3 regions of the Methylovorus glucosotrophus genome follow, and region 3 is predicted to be linked to each of the others. Evidence: riboswitches for the same ligand, from Rfam matches in the RefSeq annotation. Region 3 holds a riboswitch; each other region holds the start of a gene.

The links. A riboswitch is a leader RNA that binds a small molecule or an ion and turns the genes downstream of it on or off. The one in region 3 is predicted to bind cobalamin.
Region 1: linked by a shared signal. The riboswitch ahead of FNL37_RS08455 (ribonucleoside-diphosphate reductase subunit alpha) and the one ahead of FNL37_RS04520 (TonB-dependent receptor) in region 3 are both predicted to bind cobalamin.
Region 2: linked by a shared signal. The riboswitch ahead of FNL37_RS11425 (TonB-dependent receptor domain-containing protein) and the one ahead of FNL37_RS04520 (TonB-dependent receptor) in region 3 are both predicted to bind cobalamin.

The regions. Positions count from the first base shown of each region.
Region 1 covers NZ_VMSE01000001.1:1,807,046-1,812,444, forward strand. Annotated here, with positions in the region: gene FNL37_RS08450 (ribonucleotide-diphosphate reductase subunit beta) at 1-907, opposite strand, end outside; gene FNL37_RS08455 (ribonucleoside-diphosphate reductase subunit alpha) at 999-3,812, opposite strand; cobalamin riboswitch at 3,957-4,213, opposite strand; gene FNL37_RS08460 (EamA family transporter) at 4,428-5,300, shown strand; gene metE (5-methyltetrahydropteroyltriglutamate--homocysteine S-methyltransferase) at 5,389-5,399, opposite strand, start outside.
Region 2 covers NZ_VMSE01000002.1:98,940-104,338, forward strand. Annotated here, with positions in the region: gene FNL37_RS11420 (hypothetical protein) at 1-563, opposite strand, end outside; gene FNL37_RS11425 (TonB-dependent receptor domain-containing protein) at 661-2,391, opposite strand; cobalamin riboswitch at 2,674-2,889, opposite strand; gene FNL37_RS11430 (hypothetical protein) at 2,976-3,206, shown strand; gene FNL37_RS11435 (cell division protein ZapA) at 3,203-3,508, shown strand; gene FNL37_RS11440 (DUF2237 family protein) at 3,801-4,160, opposite strand; gene FNL37_RS11445 (EVE domain-containing protein) at 4,300-4,761, shown strand; gene FNL37_RS11450 (pyridoxamine 5'-phosphate oxidase family protein) at 4,763-5,326, shown strand.
Region 3 covers NZ_VMSE01000001.1:958,440-963,838, forward strand. Annotated here, with positions in the region: gene FNL37_RS04515 (MFS transporter) at 19-1,206, shown strand; gene FNL37_RS04520 (TonB-dependent receptor) at 1,283-3,379, opposite strand; cobalamin riboswitch at 3,496-3,691, opposite strand; gene FNL37_RS04525 (hypothetical protein) at 3,883-4,371, shown strand; gene FNL37_RS04530 (patatin-like phospholipase family protein) at 4,403-5,338, opposite strand.

The sequences.
Region 1 (5,399 bases), 850 kb from region 3:
CCAACTCCACGGCTTGTTGCATCAGGCGTTTGATTTCTTCGCGGAATTCGGGGGTCCACAGGTGCGGGTTTTCGAGCTTGAGGGTGTTGATGAGGTCGATGCCGAAATTGCAGTGCATGGATTCATCGCGCAGGATGTATTGGTATTGCTCGGCGGCGCCTTGCATTTTGTTCTGGCGGCCGAGGGCGAGTATCTGCACAAAGCCGACGTAGAAAAACAGGCCTTCCATAATGCAGGCGAAGACGATGAGCGAGCGCAGCAGCTGCTGGTCGGCTTGTGTGGTGCCGGTTTTGAATTCGGGGTCGGTCAGGGTGTTGATGAAGGGGATGAGGAAGTCGTCTTTATCGCGGATGCTGGAGACTTCTTGATAGGCGTTGAAGATTTCGCTTTCGTCCAGTCCCAGGCTTTCGACGATGTATTGGTAGGCGTGGGTGTGGATGGCTTCTTCAAAGGCCTGGCGCAGCAGGTATTGGCGGCACTCGGGCGCGGTGATGTGGCGATAGGTGCCGAGCACGATGTTGTTGGCGGCGAGCGAATCGGCGGTGGTGAAAAAGCCGAGGTTGCGCTTCACGATCAGGCGTTCGTCTTCGGTGAGCGCGCTGCTGTCTTTCCACTGGGCAATGTCGCGGCTCATGGAGATTTCTTGCGGCATCCAGTGGTTGGCGCAGCCTGCCAGGTATTTGTCCCACGCCCAGTGGTATTTGAATGGCACGAGCTGGTTAACGTCGGTTTGGCCGTTGATCACGCGCTTGTCTACCGCTTGCACGCGGCCCGTCGCGCTGGGCTGGTTGGCGGCGCTGTGGGCATTAGCGATGGCGGCGGCAGATGGCATGGCGGATGCTGCGCTTGGGGTAGCGGCTGGCGCGGCAGCAGGGGCAATCAGGATATCTTCTTCAAAATTCAGCATGGTGTTTCCTTAAAATTCGGCGGTGAAGGTGCGACCCACCTTGGGGCAGGCAAAGTGCAGCCCCAAGGGTGGATCGCAGACCATCAGAGGGTTATTGGCAGGCTTCGCAGTCCGGGTCGTCGATCAGGCATTGCTTGGGCTCAGGCTCGGCGCTGGGGCTTGCCGCCGCTACGGGCAAGCCGGACGACACCGCATTGAGCTCCCCGCCCTGCCCGGTCGATTTCTCGGCCGAGGTGGCGCCCAGCGAGCGCAGGTAATACGTGGTTTTAAGGCCACGCAGCCAGGCCAGCAGATAGACGTCATTAAGCTTTTTGCCGGATGGCGCGGCGAAGTAGAGGTTGAGCGATTGCGCCTGGTCTATCCATTTCTGGCGGCGGGCAGCGGCTTCTACCAGCCACACCGGGTCTACCTCAAACGCCGTGGCGTACAGCTGCTTGAGGTCCGCCGGCACGCGCTCGATGGCGGCCAGCGAGCCGTCGTAATACTTGATGTCGGCAATCATCACTTCATCCCACAGGCCACGCGCTTTCAGGTCTTGCACCAGTTGCTCGTTCACCACGGTGAATTCACCGGAGAGATTGGATTTCACATACAGGTTCTGGTATTCCGGCTCGATGCTGGCGGAGACACCGACGATATTGGAGATCGTCGCTGTGGGTGCAATCGCCACGCAGTTGGAGTTGCGCATGCCCACGCGCTGTATGCGCTGGCGCAGGCTATCCCAATCCAGCGTGCTTGAGCGGTCGACTTCCACCTGACCGCCACGTGCTTCGGATAGCAGACTGAGCGTATCCAGCGGCAATATGCCTTGATCCCACAGGCTGCCACGGAAGGAGGAATACGCGCCCCGCTCTTCCGCCAGATAGCTGGAGGCGAGGTAGGCGTTGTAGCACACGGCTTCCATGGCGTGATCGGCGAATTCCACTGCGGCGGATGAGGCATACGGCACGCGCATGGCGTGCAAGGCATCCTGAAAACCCATGATGCCGAGGCCCACCGGGCGGTGACGGTAATTGGAATTGCGCGCCTTGCCCACGGCGTAGAAGTTAATGTCAACCACGTTATCCAGCATGCGCATCGCCACGCGGATGGTGGCGGCCAGCTTGGTCTGGTCCAGCACGTAGCTGTCGCCTTCGGGCTTCAGGTGCGCCATCAGGTTCACCGAGCCCAGGTTGCACACGGCGATTTCCGTTTCGGAGGTATTCAGCGTGATCTCGGTGCAGAGGTTGGAGCTGTGCACCACGCCCACATGCTGCTGCGGCGAACGGATATTGCACGGGTCTTTGAAGGTGATCCATGGGTGTCCGGTTTCAAACAGCATGGAGAGCATCTTGCGCCACAGCTGCACCGCGGGCACGCGCTTGAACAGCTTGATTTCGCCATGGTCGGCGCGGCGCTCGTAGTTGGTATAGGCCGTCTCGAAAGCCTTGCCATACAGATCATGCAGATCCGGCACGTCAGACGGCGAAAACAGCGTCCAATCCGCATTGGCCTGCACGCGCTGCATAAAGAGGTCAGGAATCCAGTTGGCGGTGTTCATGTCGTGCGTGCGGCGGCGGTCGTCGCCAGTGTTCTTGCGCAGGTCCAGAAACTCTTCCAGGTCCAGATGCCAGCTTTCCAGATAGCCACACACCGCGCCCTTGCGCTTGCCGCCCTGATTCACCGCCACGGCGGTATCGTTGACCACTTTCAGGAAAGGAATCACGCCCTGGCTTTTGCCATTGGTGCCCTTGATGCGCGAGCCCAGCGCCCGCACTGGCGTCCAGTCGTTGCCCAGGCCACCGGCAAATTTTTGCAGCAGCGCGTTTTCCTTGATCGCCTGGTAAATGCCATCCAGATCATCGCTCACGGTGGTGAGGTAGCACGACGACAGCTGCGAATGGCGCGTGCCGCTGTTAAACAAGGTTGGCGTGGAGCTCATGAAATCAAAGCTCGACAGCACATGGTAAAACTCGATGGCGCGGCTTTCGCGGTCAATCTCGTTGATCGCCAGGCCCATGGCCACGCGCATGAAAAACACCTGCGGCAGTTCAATGCGGCGCTCTTCAATATGCAAAAAGTAGCGGTCATACAGCGTCTGCAAACCCAGGTAGCCGAACTGCAGATCGCGGTCGGCCACCAGTACGCTGGCAAGGCGGCTGAGATCAAACTGCGCCAGGCGCTCATCCAGCAATTCGGCGGCAATGCCGGTCTTGATGTATTGCGGAAAATATTCGGCATAGCGCTGCGCCATGGCGGTGTGGCTCACGGCTTCGCCCAGCACCTCGGCACGCACCAGGTCCAGCTGCAAACGGGCGGTAACGTAGTTGTAAGCAGGCTCGCGCTCAATCAGGCTGCGGGCGGAGAGAATCAGCGCGCGGCGCACTTCATCAAACGGCATGCCGTCGTACAGGTCGCGCATGGCTTGCTCCACAATCACGGCGGGTTGCACCGCATCGCCCAGATTCACGCAGGCCTCGGTCACCATGCTCAGCAGCAACTGCTGGTCCAGCGGCACGCGCTTGCCATCCTGCAGCACATGCAGGGTGGGCGCAGGCGCTTGCTGGGCGGCGCGCTCGGCCGCACGCTTTTCGCGGTACAGCACATAGGCACGCGCCACGTCATGCTCGCCGGAGCGCATCAGCGCCAGCTCTACCTGATCCTGAATATCTTCAATGTGGATGGAGCCACCGGCTGGCTTGCGGCGCACCAGGGCGGCCACCACGGTATCGGTCAGCGCCTGCACCTCGGTGCGCATATGGCTGGAAATAGTCGAGTGCTCGCCCGCCACCGCCAAAAACGCCTTGGTCAGCGCAATCGAAATCTTGTCGGCGGCAAACGGCACGGCGGCGCCATCACGGCGTATGACTTGCAAACTGGGGAGTGCAGCATTTAAAACCGGCTGCGCGGTATTGATATCATCCATCTACTTGGCTCCTATCAGGAGCGGGAGTCGGCAACCGACGTACGCAGGCGCAATGACATTGCATTGCCGCTGTACATCCACCACCAGGACCAGCAAGGGAGAAGGCGCAAACCTTCCATCTGCCGAGGACACCCCGCCTCAAACGCGTTGAAAAAATCCACGGCAGGTCTCCTGGCTCCCGGCCTTACGCTTGGCGCCTTCCCGAACCCCGGCAGGTTCAGTGGCTTCAGATGCCTTGCGCTACCAGACTGACATGACGTCAGCCCGATGGCTGGTTACAGTTGCGGGGGCAGCCCCGGCGTTGCATATCGGCGAGAAATATTCTGCAGACACACGCACCGGATTCCCTTTTAACTCGCGGTTTGAATCAAACCTTGAGGACCGTAGTGCTGGCAATGTAACACAATAGGGAGTGGTATCGTCAACAGGGAAATACAAAATATGGGAATAACGCCCTATGTACTCTGGGCGGAATCAAGCTATCGCCGCAAGCCAAAACGCCTGATGGCGCAGGCCCGGGCGACAAATATTTCAATCGCATGACATACGACCGCATAATGTCGGTTGTTGCCCTCCCCCCGGCATTTCATCCCCCATAAAAGAAAGTTGTTGTTCGTGGAAATCGCGTTCGTGTTTGGCAGGCTGGTGTTTTCCATACTCGCCAATGTCTATCAGAAAAAACTGTCGCAGCATCCGCTGCACCCCTTCTTCATGGTGGCGACCAGCTATGTGGTGTTGAGCGTGCTGGCGCTGCCGTTTGTGCCTGTGGTGCATGCTGCCAGCCTGCCGCAGGCGTTCTGGATGAATGTCTTGCTGGCGGCCGTGCTCGATGTCGGCGGCTGGATGTTCATGGTGATGTCGCTCGCCAAAACCGATCTGTCGGTGTTTGGGCCGCTGAATGCTTACAAGGTGGTGATTTCCATGCTGCTCGCCATTGTGTTTCTGGGCGAGGTGCCTACCCTGCAGGGCTTTGCAGGCGTGGCGATTATTGTGGTGGGCAGTTTCTTTCTGATGCCTGCCAACGGTCAGCGCGAGGCCAACCGCATGCTGCTGTTGCTGAAGGAGCGCGGCGTGCAGGCGCGTTTTCTGTCCATCCTGCTGTTTTCCATCGGCACGCTGTTCCTGAAAAACGCGGTGACGGATGGCGGGCCGCTGGCCACGCTGGTGTTCTGGTCGCTGCTGGGCTTGCCGCTGGTGATGCTGGCGAATCTGCTGTTCATACCCGCCAGTGTTAAAGAAAGCACCAAAACCTCGCTGTCGCATTTGCCCACGATTGCCAGCATAGGCGTCATGATTTTCATCATGCAGTACTGCACGCTGGTGCTGCTGTCGCACATGCTGGTGGCGTACACGCTGGCGCTGTTTCAGATGAGCATGGTGTTGCAGGTGCTGGTGGGCTATCAGGTGTTCAAGGAAAAAGACATTCTGCGCAAGCTGATCGCTGCTATCGTCATGATGCTGGGCAGCCTGCTGGTGATTAGCGCCTGACCAAGCCGGGCATTAAAAATGCCAGCGGCCAACGCATGCATTGATACGTGGGCCGCTGGCAAGGTTTACACGAGCGATAATCCCGAGATCACGCCGCCT
Region 2 (5,399 bases), on a different contig from region 3:
TAAAGCGATATGCGGCTGGGAGCGGCGATACGCAATTTGAATAAACGGGCTGCCAGCCAACCAATCGCCACATACATCAACGCGTAGCCTACATAGGGCATGTAATACTTGGCTACGCGGACGCTAAATTCGGTAATGGTCAGGCTATCCACTTTGTCTGAAAACGCAAACCAGAATGCATTGGATACCACAAAAGCAATGCTGGTGGAGCCCCAGGCAAACAATGCAAATGGCAAGATGGAAAATGGCTTGTCACTATCCGCCAGTAACCGTCCCGCGCCCCATACCAGGCCATAGGTGGGAATCAGGCCCCAGTAACCAGGCGACATGCAGTAATCCGACACGCCTTGCCAGCCCATGGCATACCCATCCATGCCAAATGCCGCAATCAGCGCCAGCCCCAGCCAACCGGTGTTCGTAATCAGCAAGCCGCCCATGAACAGCACCGCCAGCGTGGCGTCAGGCAGGTAAACATCATTGCCGAAATGCTGGGTGCGAGTGGCGATGATCAAAAGAATCAGGATAGCGCCCACCCAGAAAGACTGCTTGTTGTGCTGCGGCATTTCGTCAAAACTCCGTTGTGCTTGCTTAGTGCCTTGGATTGTAACCTCAAACTGGTAGATTTAAAAAAAGACCCTCCATAAATGAAGGGCCTGAACTTTATTTTGAAGGCGAGTAACGTACACTGATGAAGAGATTGGTCCCAGGGGTACCGTACGGTGGTGCAGTAGGGGTGAAGGTCGTAGCGGTTGTTACCAAGGTGTAGTCTTTATCCAGCAAATTATTCAGTCTTGCATTCAATGACCAGTCTTCATTGATTTTGTATTTTCCAGTGAGATTAACCAGGGTGTAACCAGCCATAACGATTTGGTTCTCAGGATCATTGAAGCGCTTGCCACTGGCGATTACTTCTGTCCCGATCTCAAACTTTCCCCATACCTGCCCCAGCCAGAGAGAGCCATATTGACGTGCCCGACGGGCAATCACTTTTCCGGTATCTTCATTCCGTGGATCTTGTACATCTGCGCTTGCTCGCAGGTGATAATTTTCTATCCAGCCCTCATAGCTTAATGTGGCGCCTTTAATTTTGGCGGAGCCTACATTGCTGGGAAAATCTGTCAGGGTGCCATTTGTACCCACCAGCAGGTTGTCAATTTCGTTATGGTAGGCCGTCAAGCTGATACGGTGATGTCCTTGATCGTAGACAACGGCCGCTTCGGTATTGCGTGATGTTTCAGGTTTAAGGTTGGGGTTGCCTTGATAGGTATAGCCAAATCCATAATCCTGAAATGGAAGATATAAATCATTAAAGGTCGGTGCCCGGAAGGCTGTACCAAAGCTTCCATTCACGCGCCAGTAATCATTAAGGCGATACCCATATCCTATGTTCCCGGTGGTATGTTCCCCAAATTGGGAGTTATTGTCTCGGCGTAAGCCAAACTTGAATGCATGGGCATTTTTCTCAAGCAGATAGCTTGCAAGGTAGCCATTATTAAACCGTTTGTCGACGGTGTAGCTGCCATTCCCATCGACCTTGTCTTCTAGTCTGTCATAGGCAAGAGTTAATGTGCCCAATGGCAAGCGCAAGTCATTCTGCCAATAGTGTTGGCGCTGCTTGGTGCGCAACGAGCTGACGCCGAAACTGCCGACGCTGTAAAGATCGTCCTGGCTTTCGCCTATGCGGAACTGGCTCTGCCAGTATTCGGTGATTTTGTTTTTGCTGGTAAGGGCAAAGCTTTGTTGACGCAAATCCTGATTGGCAGGAAAGTCATTACCGTCAAAGTCATAGTGACCATTTGATGTGTATACCTGAGCACCAATTTCATGACCTTCTGCCAGAGTGTGGCTGATGTTGCCATTAAAGCTCAGATTGCGAAAACCATCGTGATCTTGATCTCGTCCGGATTGGGTCCTGAATGACGAAATACCATCTGTGGTGAGCGACGCGACGCTCGCAGCATAGCGAGTATCGCCCACGGAGCCACTCAAGGCCGCAGATGCCTGTTGTGTGTTGTTGCTGCCATAACCTGCAGATGCTGACAGACGGGGTTCGCCTTTGCCCTGTCGGGTAAAAATCTGTATTACACCGCCGATGGCATCTGCTCCATACAGGCTTGATGCCGGGCCACGCAGGATTTCAATGCGTTCAATTTGCTCAGGCAGAATTTGGCTCAGCGTGGTGGTTCCTGTTGTCGCTGAGCTGACTCGCATGCCATCAATCATTACGACTACCGCTTGTGAACCTGTGCCGCGCAGGTGGATATTGGTGGTGGCGCCCAGGCCGCCATTGGATTCTATTTGAATCCCGGGTTGGGTGCTTAGCAGTTCTGCCAAAGTGGATTGACCGGCGCGCTCAATTTCTTCGCGGGTAATGACGCTGACGTCTGCCAATACATTCTCGCGGGATTCTGCGATGCGACTAGCAGTGACCACGACTTCATCGGTGTAAATGGAGGTGGCCTCCGCGTATGCGCCCGTCGTAAACAGCAAGCCTATCGTACTTGCCAGTATGGTTTTGTTCATGAATACCCCTTTGTGTGCATGCGACCCCGCATGCGAGAAATAAAAAGGGAATACCGTGAGGGAAGCTGTTGAATCTATCCGGAACGAAGGCGCAATATGAAATTAAGTTATCTGCGATTCGCTGCGAAAACCGTCACCCCGCGGTATTGCCTGCTTGTGAGCTATCGGGCCGGTCTCCGGGCTTATACGTTTTGTTCATTCGCCTTCCCATGCATGTGCACAGTGGCTTGTTGAATGAACCGCACGTAATTACCGTTGCGGGGGCAGCACAGGAATAGTTGCTCGATTAATCGTCAACGCACCTGTTTCCCAGTTTCACCCGGTTTGCAGAGCAGCAAATCGGGCACCAGATAACGTGCATAGGATTATACGGGATGCAAAAAATTTCACCAAAGCGAGATTAAAACTTAACGTGTTGTAATACTTTCAAAAATGCTCGTTAGCAGTTGACCATGCAAGCTTTTTACAATTATAGTGCCGATATGGAATCCGATCTGAAAGCCCTCGAAGACAAGGTAGGTGAGCTGGTGCAGCTTTACCATGCCGTGCGTTCGGAGAATCTGCAATTGCGTCAGGAGCTTGCCCAAAGCCGTGATGAATCGCGCCTTTTGAAAGAGCAAATGTCCAAGGCTGGTAGCCGGATCGAGGCTCTGTTAAGCCAATTGCCAGAAGGTAGCCTATGAGCGAAGTGCGTGCAGTTGATGTCAACATCATGGGGCGGGAGTTCAAGGTTTCCTGTACGGATGATGAGCGTGAAGGATTGATTTCAGCCGTCACGTATCTTGATCGCAAGATGCGTGAAATTCGCGATACCGGCAAGGTGATTGGCATTGAGCGTATTGCGGTGATGGCCGCCCTCAACATGGCGCATGAGCTTTTAACTACCCGTAGCGGCGGCTTTGACATCGGGGATTTGAAGCGTAGAATGATGTCCATGCAGGAACAGATTGACGAGGCGATTGCCGAGCAAAACAAGTTGTTCTGATCAAAAATTTTCTTTTGCCATGTCTGTCATGGCGCCAGTTTGTTCCCTGCGGTATTGTTTAGGTCATAAATTCCTTGAACTAGTCTTTGGCATCGGTTTCGGTGTGTTGATTCACTGTTGAGCGCGCTCCTAATGTGGGTGTACCTGATGTGTTCCACGCTGTTACCACTTGAACCTTTTGGTTCAGGATGCTGGCCTGGGTGATGCTTGCGGGGAACTCCCACATTGCAAAAAGCACGTGATTCCAATGGAACCCCGTGCTTTTTTTATGGCGATATCCTGCTGGTTTGGGTTATCGCAGTTCGTGGTATTTCAAATCCCCCAGACTCACAATCTCCAGCGCACGCTCGTGCGTGGCTTCCAGGATCACCGGCGGCGCAAACCCTGCCTCTGCAGCTTCATGCCAGCGGGCGGCGCACAAACACCAGCGATCACCAGGTTTCAAGCCTTCAAATCCATATTCAGGTCGTGGCGTGCTAAGGTCATTTCCCCGGGATTGGGAAAATGCCAGAAACTCTTCAGTGACTTGCGCGCAGACAGTGTGACTGCCTGTGTCTTCGGGGCCGGTTTCGCAGCAGCCGTTACGGGTGAAGCCGGTCAATGGTTGAGTGCTGCAGGATTGCAGCGGGGTACCTAACACGTTTTTTGCCATGGTGCAGTTCCTGTATCAGTGCTTGGTGTGGGTATACTCCTCGATCTTGAAATGCAGAACCGAGAAGCTGGTTGGGCTTTGACGTTACGCCATTGAGTTGGATTATCATACGTAAAACTGAACGTCATAGAGAAGAAAAATGCGATATTGGTTAATGAAGTCTGAGCCCGGCGATGTGTCGATTGATGATCTTGCCGGTTTTCCCAATCAAACGGTGGACTGGTATGGCGTCCGTAATTATCAGGCACGCAATTTCATGCGTGACCAGATGAAGGTCGGCGATGGCGTGCTGTTTTACCATTCCAACTGTGCCGAGCCAGGCATTGTCGGTATCGCCGAAGTGAGCCGGCTTGCCTATCCTGACCGGTTGCAGTTTGTTGAGGGGCATAAATATTATGACCCCAAGGCAACGCCAGAAAATCCCCGCTGGTTCAATGTGGACGTCAAGCTGGTGCGTAAAACCCGTCTCTTGAGCTTGAAGGAAATGCGCGAAACACCGGAGCTGGAAAGTCTGCGCATTCTGCAGCGTGGTAATCGTCTTTCCATCACCCCGGTAGATCCGCGCGAATGGAATTTCATCATGAAGCTGCTGGAAGCCTAGCATGAGCAAGCAGTTTGATGCGCTTGGCCAGGAGCACATGGAGTTCATCTGGCAGCAACCCATGTTCTTTGTGGCTACTGCCGCGCCGGAAGGCCGGGTCAATCTCTCGCCCAAAGGTTTGGATTCATTGCGCGTGCTGGATGCCAACACCGTGGCCTGGCTGAATGTGACGGGCAGCGGCAATGAAACGGCTGCGCATCTGCTCGAAAACCCGCGCATGACACTGATGTTTTGTGCGTTTGAAGGCAAGCCGCTGATTTTGCGTCTGTATGGGCAAGCGCAAGTGGTGCATCCGCATGACCGTGCCTGGAATGACTGGGCCGCCCGCTTTGAGCAGCTGCCGGGAACACGCCAGATTTTTATATTGAAAGTTGATCTGGTGCAGACTTCGTGCGGCATGGCCGTGCCCTTGTTCAGTTACCAGGGCCAGCGCACCCAGTTGACGCAATGGGCAGAAAAACAGGGCGAAGCAGGCATGCGACGTTACTGGCAGGACAAAAACCAGCGCAGTCTGGATGGCAAACCAACCGGGATTTTTGGCCCGGATCTGTTTGATCCCATTTAACCGCTTTTTCACACCTCGCGTGCAAGCGTGAAAAAGAAAAAAGCCCGCAATTGCGGGCTTTTTTGTACTGATC
Region 3 (5,399 bases):
TCCCCGTTGAGGCCTTGCATGCATCCAGCTACAAAAGAATCCCCCTTGCCAGCTTTGGGCCTTGGCATTGTCGCCATCGTGCTGGTGGCCCTTGCACTGCGACCTTCGATTGTCTCTGTCGGCCCGATTTTGCCGCGCATTATCGATGCGTTTGCCTTGTCGCATGCGCAGGCTTCTCTGCTGACGGCGATACCTGATTTGTTGATGGGCCTGCTGGCCTTGCCCGCGCCCTGGCTGGCGCACCGGTTTGGCCGCGACAAAACCATCGTGACAGCCCTGGCGATACTGTGTCTGTCTACCTTGGCCCGTGCTTTTGCGCCGGATACGCTGGCCTTGCTGCTGAGTACTGTCGGTGTTGGCGCAGGCATCGCCGTCACCGGCACGCTGCTCTCGGGCTACATCAAGGTGAATTACCCGACCCGCGCGGCGTGGGTGATGGGCATTTATGTGACAGGTTTGTCCTTTGGCAGCACGCTGTCTGCCGTGATTACCGCGCCCATGGCAGAGAGTGTGAGTGGCTGGCGCCTGCCCGCCGGTATATGGTCTGTGCTGGGGCTGCTGGCGACGCTGGCCTGGGGCTACGTCTATTGGCAGCATGTGCGCACGCACGATGCCAGCCAGAAGACCGTGGCTGTGCGGGCGCCCTTGCCATGGCGCAATGCCCTGGCCTGGCGGGTTGCCGCTTTTTTTGCCTGCGTTAACCTGATTTTTTATGCCATGGTGACGTGGACGGCGGCGGTGTTTCTGGAACATGGCCTCTCCAGCAGCATGGCCGGTGTGCTGCTGGGGTGCTTTACTGCGGCCTTCATGCTGGCAAGTCCGGTGTTCGGGGCTTACAGCAAATCGCTGGATCGCCGTGTCTGGCTGGTGTCCAGCACCGTGATTACCTTGCTGGGGCTGATGGTGATGACCATAGCGCCGCTATGGGCACCTGTGCCGGTGATCGCCATCACCGCCTTTGGTCTGGGCGGTGCCTTTACCCTGGGCATGACCTTGCCGCTGGATAACACCGCCAACGCGAGTGAAACCAACGCATGGACCGCGTTTGTGCTCACCATTGGCTATCTGGTCGCCGCGACTGGTCCGCTGGCATTCGGCTATCTGCGCGATGTAACAGGCAGCTATGCCAGTTCGCTCTATATGCTGATTGGCATTGCCGGGTTAATGATAGGCATGGCCTGCTGGCTCAAGCCTGCCGCCCACTAAAGAAAACGCCCCGCGCTGCGGCAAGGGGTGCTTGGCGGCAGGGCAGGGCGTCAGTGTCGCGTTTCTCCGGCAGTAATCAGTAGCTGACTTCGGCCGTTAGTTCCAGACTACGTGAGGGGCCGAGGATAAACTGGCTGGTGTCGTAATAGGTGCTGGCGTAGAGCTTGTCACCCAGATTGCGGGCGTTGAGGCGCAGGGTGGTGTGGCGGTTGGCACGCCAGGCAATGTTGGCGTCATACACGGTATAGCCCGGCATGACCGAGGTGTTGGCCGTGTCGGCGTAGCGTTGCCCTACCAGTCGGGCCCCCGCACCCATGGACCAGTCACCCAGCTGGTAGTAAACCCAGGCGTTGGCGACTTTCTCCGGTACATTGGTCGGCGTATTGCCTGCGCGTGAGGCACCGCTTTCCAGCAATTCGTCATAGCGCGCCTTCAGCAGTGCCACATTGGCGTCTACACGCCAATGTGCGCTTGGCAGCAGCAGGGTGGAAAGCTCCACACCGCGTGAAGACTGCTTGCCGCCTTGCACTGTCAGCCGCTGATCGGCAGGGTCGCGTGTCAGGATGTCGTCCTTGGCGATGTGGTACAGCGCCAGCGTCACTTCGCCTTTGCCGTGATCCAGCATGTGCTTGATGCCGACTTCGGCCTGTTTGGCGGTGGTCAGCTTGTAGGCTTTGCTGCCGGGACGCAAGGAGACGATGGACGATACCGGGTCCGAGCCCTGGCTGTATTGCCCATACACGGCCAGGCCAGGAGTAGCGGTGAACACCGTGCCCAGGCGATAGGAAAAGGGCGAGTAATCCTTGTCGAAGGAAGTGCCCTTGATGAAGTTCTGATGATCGACATTGATCCAGTCCTGGCGCAAGCCTGCGGTGAGTTTCAGTCGCTCGGTCAGGTCCAGCGCATCTTCCACAAACAGGGCGTTTTGCAAGGTGCGTGCCTTGAATTCGGGGATGGTCGGGTCCAGCGCGGCATCGGAGTAGTAACCCGGCGCAAAACCCTTGGCCGGCACGGTGTTACTTCCATCCGTGCCATCATAAAAGTTGTCGATATAACGCAGATCCACGCGCGTGGTTTCCCAGCCCATGGCCCAGCGGTTCTTGTGGCCGAAGGCATCGGCTATGCTGGCCAGTTCCAAGCGGTTGCCCAGCTGTTTCAGCTGGTGTTTGATCTCGGTATAGCCCGATCGCGTTACGGTATTGCTGGCACTATCGAGAGCATAGTATTCCAGGTTGCGCCAGTGGCGGCGGCTGTTAAACCAGTAGCTGATGTTGGTGAGTTTCAGGCTATCTGAAATATCCCATTCCACCTTGGCGCGCAGGCGGTCATCGGCAAAATCCATGGCACTGTCTTGCACGTTGTAATTCTGCTTGCGCAGGCTGCTGTCGATGCGGCCATCGCGCAAAGGGATGCCGGTGTAGGTGGTCGGGGAGTCTTTGCTATGATCAAAGGTGAAATCGACGCGCAGACGATCGCTGGGGACCAGTTGCAGGCCGCTCATGAGCTTGCGGCTCTGATGCTCGCCACGGTCCACATAGCCATTGCCGCCGGTGGCGGAGGCATCAATGCGGAATGCGCCTATCTCGCCCACGGCCCCGGTGCCTCCCACGCCAGCGCGGTATTCGCCGCGGGTGCCCCAGCCGGTCAGTGCTTCAAATGAAGCTTCACGGCTCGGCGCCTTGCGTATGCTGTTGATGATGCCACCCACGGTGCCGGTGCCAAACAACACCGAAGCTGGCCCGCGCAACACCTCGATGCGTTCATAGCCCCAGGTGTCGGAGGGAAACGTGATCGTGCTGGCGGCGGTCAAGAGCCGTACGCCATCTTCTGCCTGACCGATGGAATCATTGCCGCTAAAGCCGCGCGCTGAAAAGGCATTGCCCACGCCGAGATTGCTGATGTCGCTGATACCGGTGCTGCGTGATATGGCTTCGCGGATACTGATATCGCCGCGGCGGCGTATGGTGTCGGCATCCACAGCCTCAATGCTGGCGGGCGTTTCAAATGGCGTCAGGCCGAGGCGGCTGCCGGTGGAAAGTGGCTGTTTGAGGCGGGATTCGGGTTTGAGGCTTTGTGCGGATACTTCGACTTCTTCCAGCGGCTGAATATCTTCAGCGTAAGCGGACACGGAAAAAAGCAAGCCGGTCAGGCTCGCCATGGCAGTGCGTTTCATGGGCGTTTCCTAAATGTTCGCATGCGACCCCGCATGCCGATTCATCATGGAAAAACCACAGAGCCTGAGTATGAGATGGCTGATCAGCCTTGCCCAAACACCGCGCCCCGCGGTAGTTCCTTCGTGACTGGCAGGCCGGTCTCCGGGCTCGCGAGGCTTGATGCACCGCCTTCCCAGGCACAAGGCCCAGTGGCGTCGATGGCACATCCATACTCGCTTACCGTTGCGGGGGCAGCACAGGCATTTCACCTGTTTCCCGTTTCACCTTTCCCCTCGAGCGAGAGGGCAGGCACCTGGCAGTGTGCATAGATTATAAAGGGGAAGCTTGAATAAGTATTAAGAAATGTTAAGAGGCACGCGCAGTGGGCCTTTGGCAGGAGAAGGTGACAATTCTGTCACCCCTGGATCGACGGATTTTGCATGGGCTGTATACTTTCTGCATAAGTCTTGATCTGGCTACATGAGGCCTTTCAGCTCGTGAAACTCTCTTAATTATTGTGCGCATGAACCTTCTGTTTATATCCGCGAAGCTTGCCCGGCTGGTGCCGCTATTTGGCGCTGCCGGACTGCTGTTGACGCTATCTGCCTGCGACAAACTGCCCGGCTGGGCGGCTGCCTTGCTGCATACTGAGGTCAAGACCAGCCCACTCTCGGGGCCAGACAAAAACCGGGATGGCATACGCGATGATATTGAGCCGCTGATTGCGCAATCCTCCAGCTTGCCTGAGGTGATTTCGGTCAGAACGACCTATGCGAAATCGCTGCAAAAGATCGTGGAGTTTGATTTTGAGCATGCCCAGATGCTGTCCGTGTTGAAGTCGGAATACTCCCGCAGCCTGGCTTGTGCCATGCTGGTGGACGATGGGTTTATCGACAAGCTGAATAGCGCGACTTTCAACACCCCGCAGCGGATTCAGCAGCAGGATGTGTTTCAGAAGAGCATCAGCGGACAGGCGTTTGATTTTGATTCCCTGTCACGTTTGTGCAGTTAGCCGGGGCATTGCATGGTGATGCTGGCAGCGCTTAGCGCGCCAGCGCCTGATAGATCGTCTCCAGCGTGGCCTTGTTGGCTTTGATCAGTTTTTTGGCTTCCGCTTTCAGGTTTTCAATATTGCCCTTGGTGGCGTTATCCATGTCATCCGAGGCGATGCTCAATTCCGTTTGCAGCCGGTAGTAATGGTCGCCCAGTATCATCTGCATCTGGTAATTGGCGGCATCGGCCACGCCATCAAACATGCAGCTCAACAGCGGTAGCACCCAGCCAGCCTTGCCCCAGTCTTTCGCCTCATCAAAGGTAATCGGCCTGATCAGCTCGCCGGTGCCTAGCGAAACCAGCAGAAACTCGGTTTCATCCGGGAAAATGCGTTTGGCTTCGGCATAAGCCGATACCGAGGGCGAATTGATAAATACGCCACCATCCACCAGGGTTTTCAGCGAGCCTGCTACTTCGATCTGGGTGGGTTCAAAATAGGTAGGCGCGGCCGATGTGGCACGCGCCACGTGTTTGAGCAGCAGCGGTTTGTGTTCATCTTTCCAGCTCTTGAAAAAAATAGGCTCGCGGTTTTGCAGGTCATAGCTGGTGATCAGGGTGTTGGTCAGGCAGTCCTGCAGCGCGTCGTCTTCAAAATACTCCTGCAGCACCTGCTCAATGCCATCGGCGGAGTAAAGCTCATCGGCAATCCCGCCTATGGAGGACACGCCCTTCCACAGCGAGCGCGAGAAGATCTCCTTGCCACGGGTTTCATAGATATTCACCAGATCTTTCGCCGCATATCTTGCCTTGCCCGAGGCATCTTTCCTGGCGCAGCCTATCGCCAGAATGCCGCCGGTCGACGTGCCCGCAATCAGGTCAAACAATTGCCAGACCGGCTTGCCCAGATGGGCCTCGATATCGGTCAGTATCAGTGCCGGGATCAAGCCGCGGATACCACCCCCATCAATGCTTAAAATTGTTTTCATCTCAATCCTCCTGAAAGTGTTGATCTGTAAAGCAGCTTCAAGTCTTGCGTATCGTTTTGCC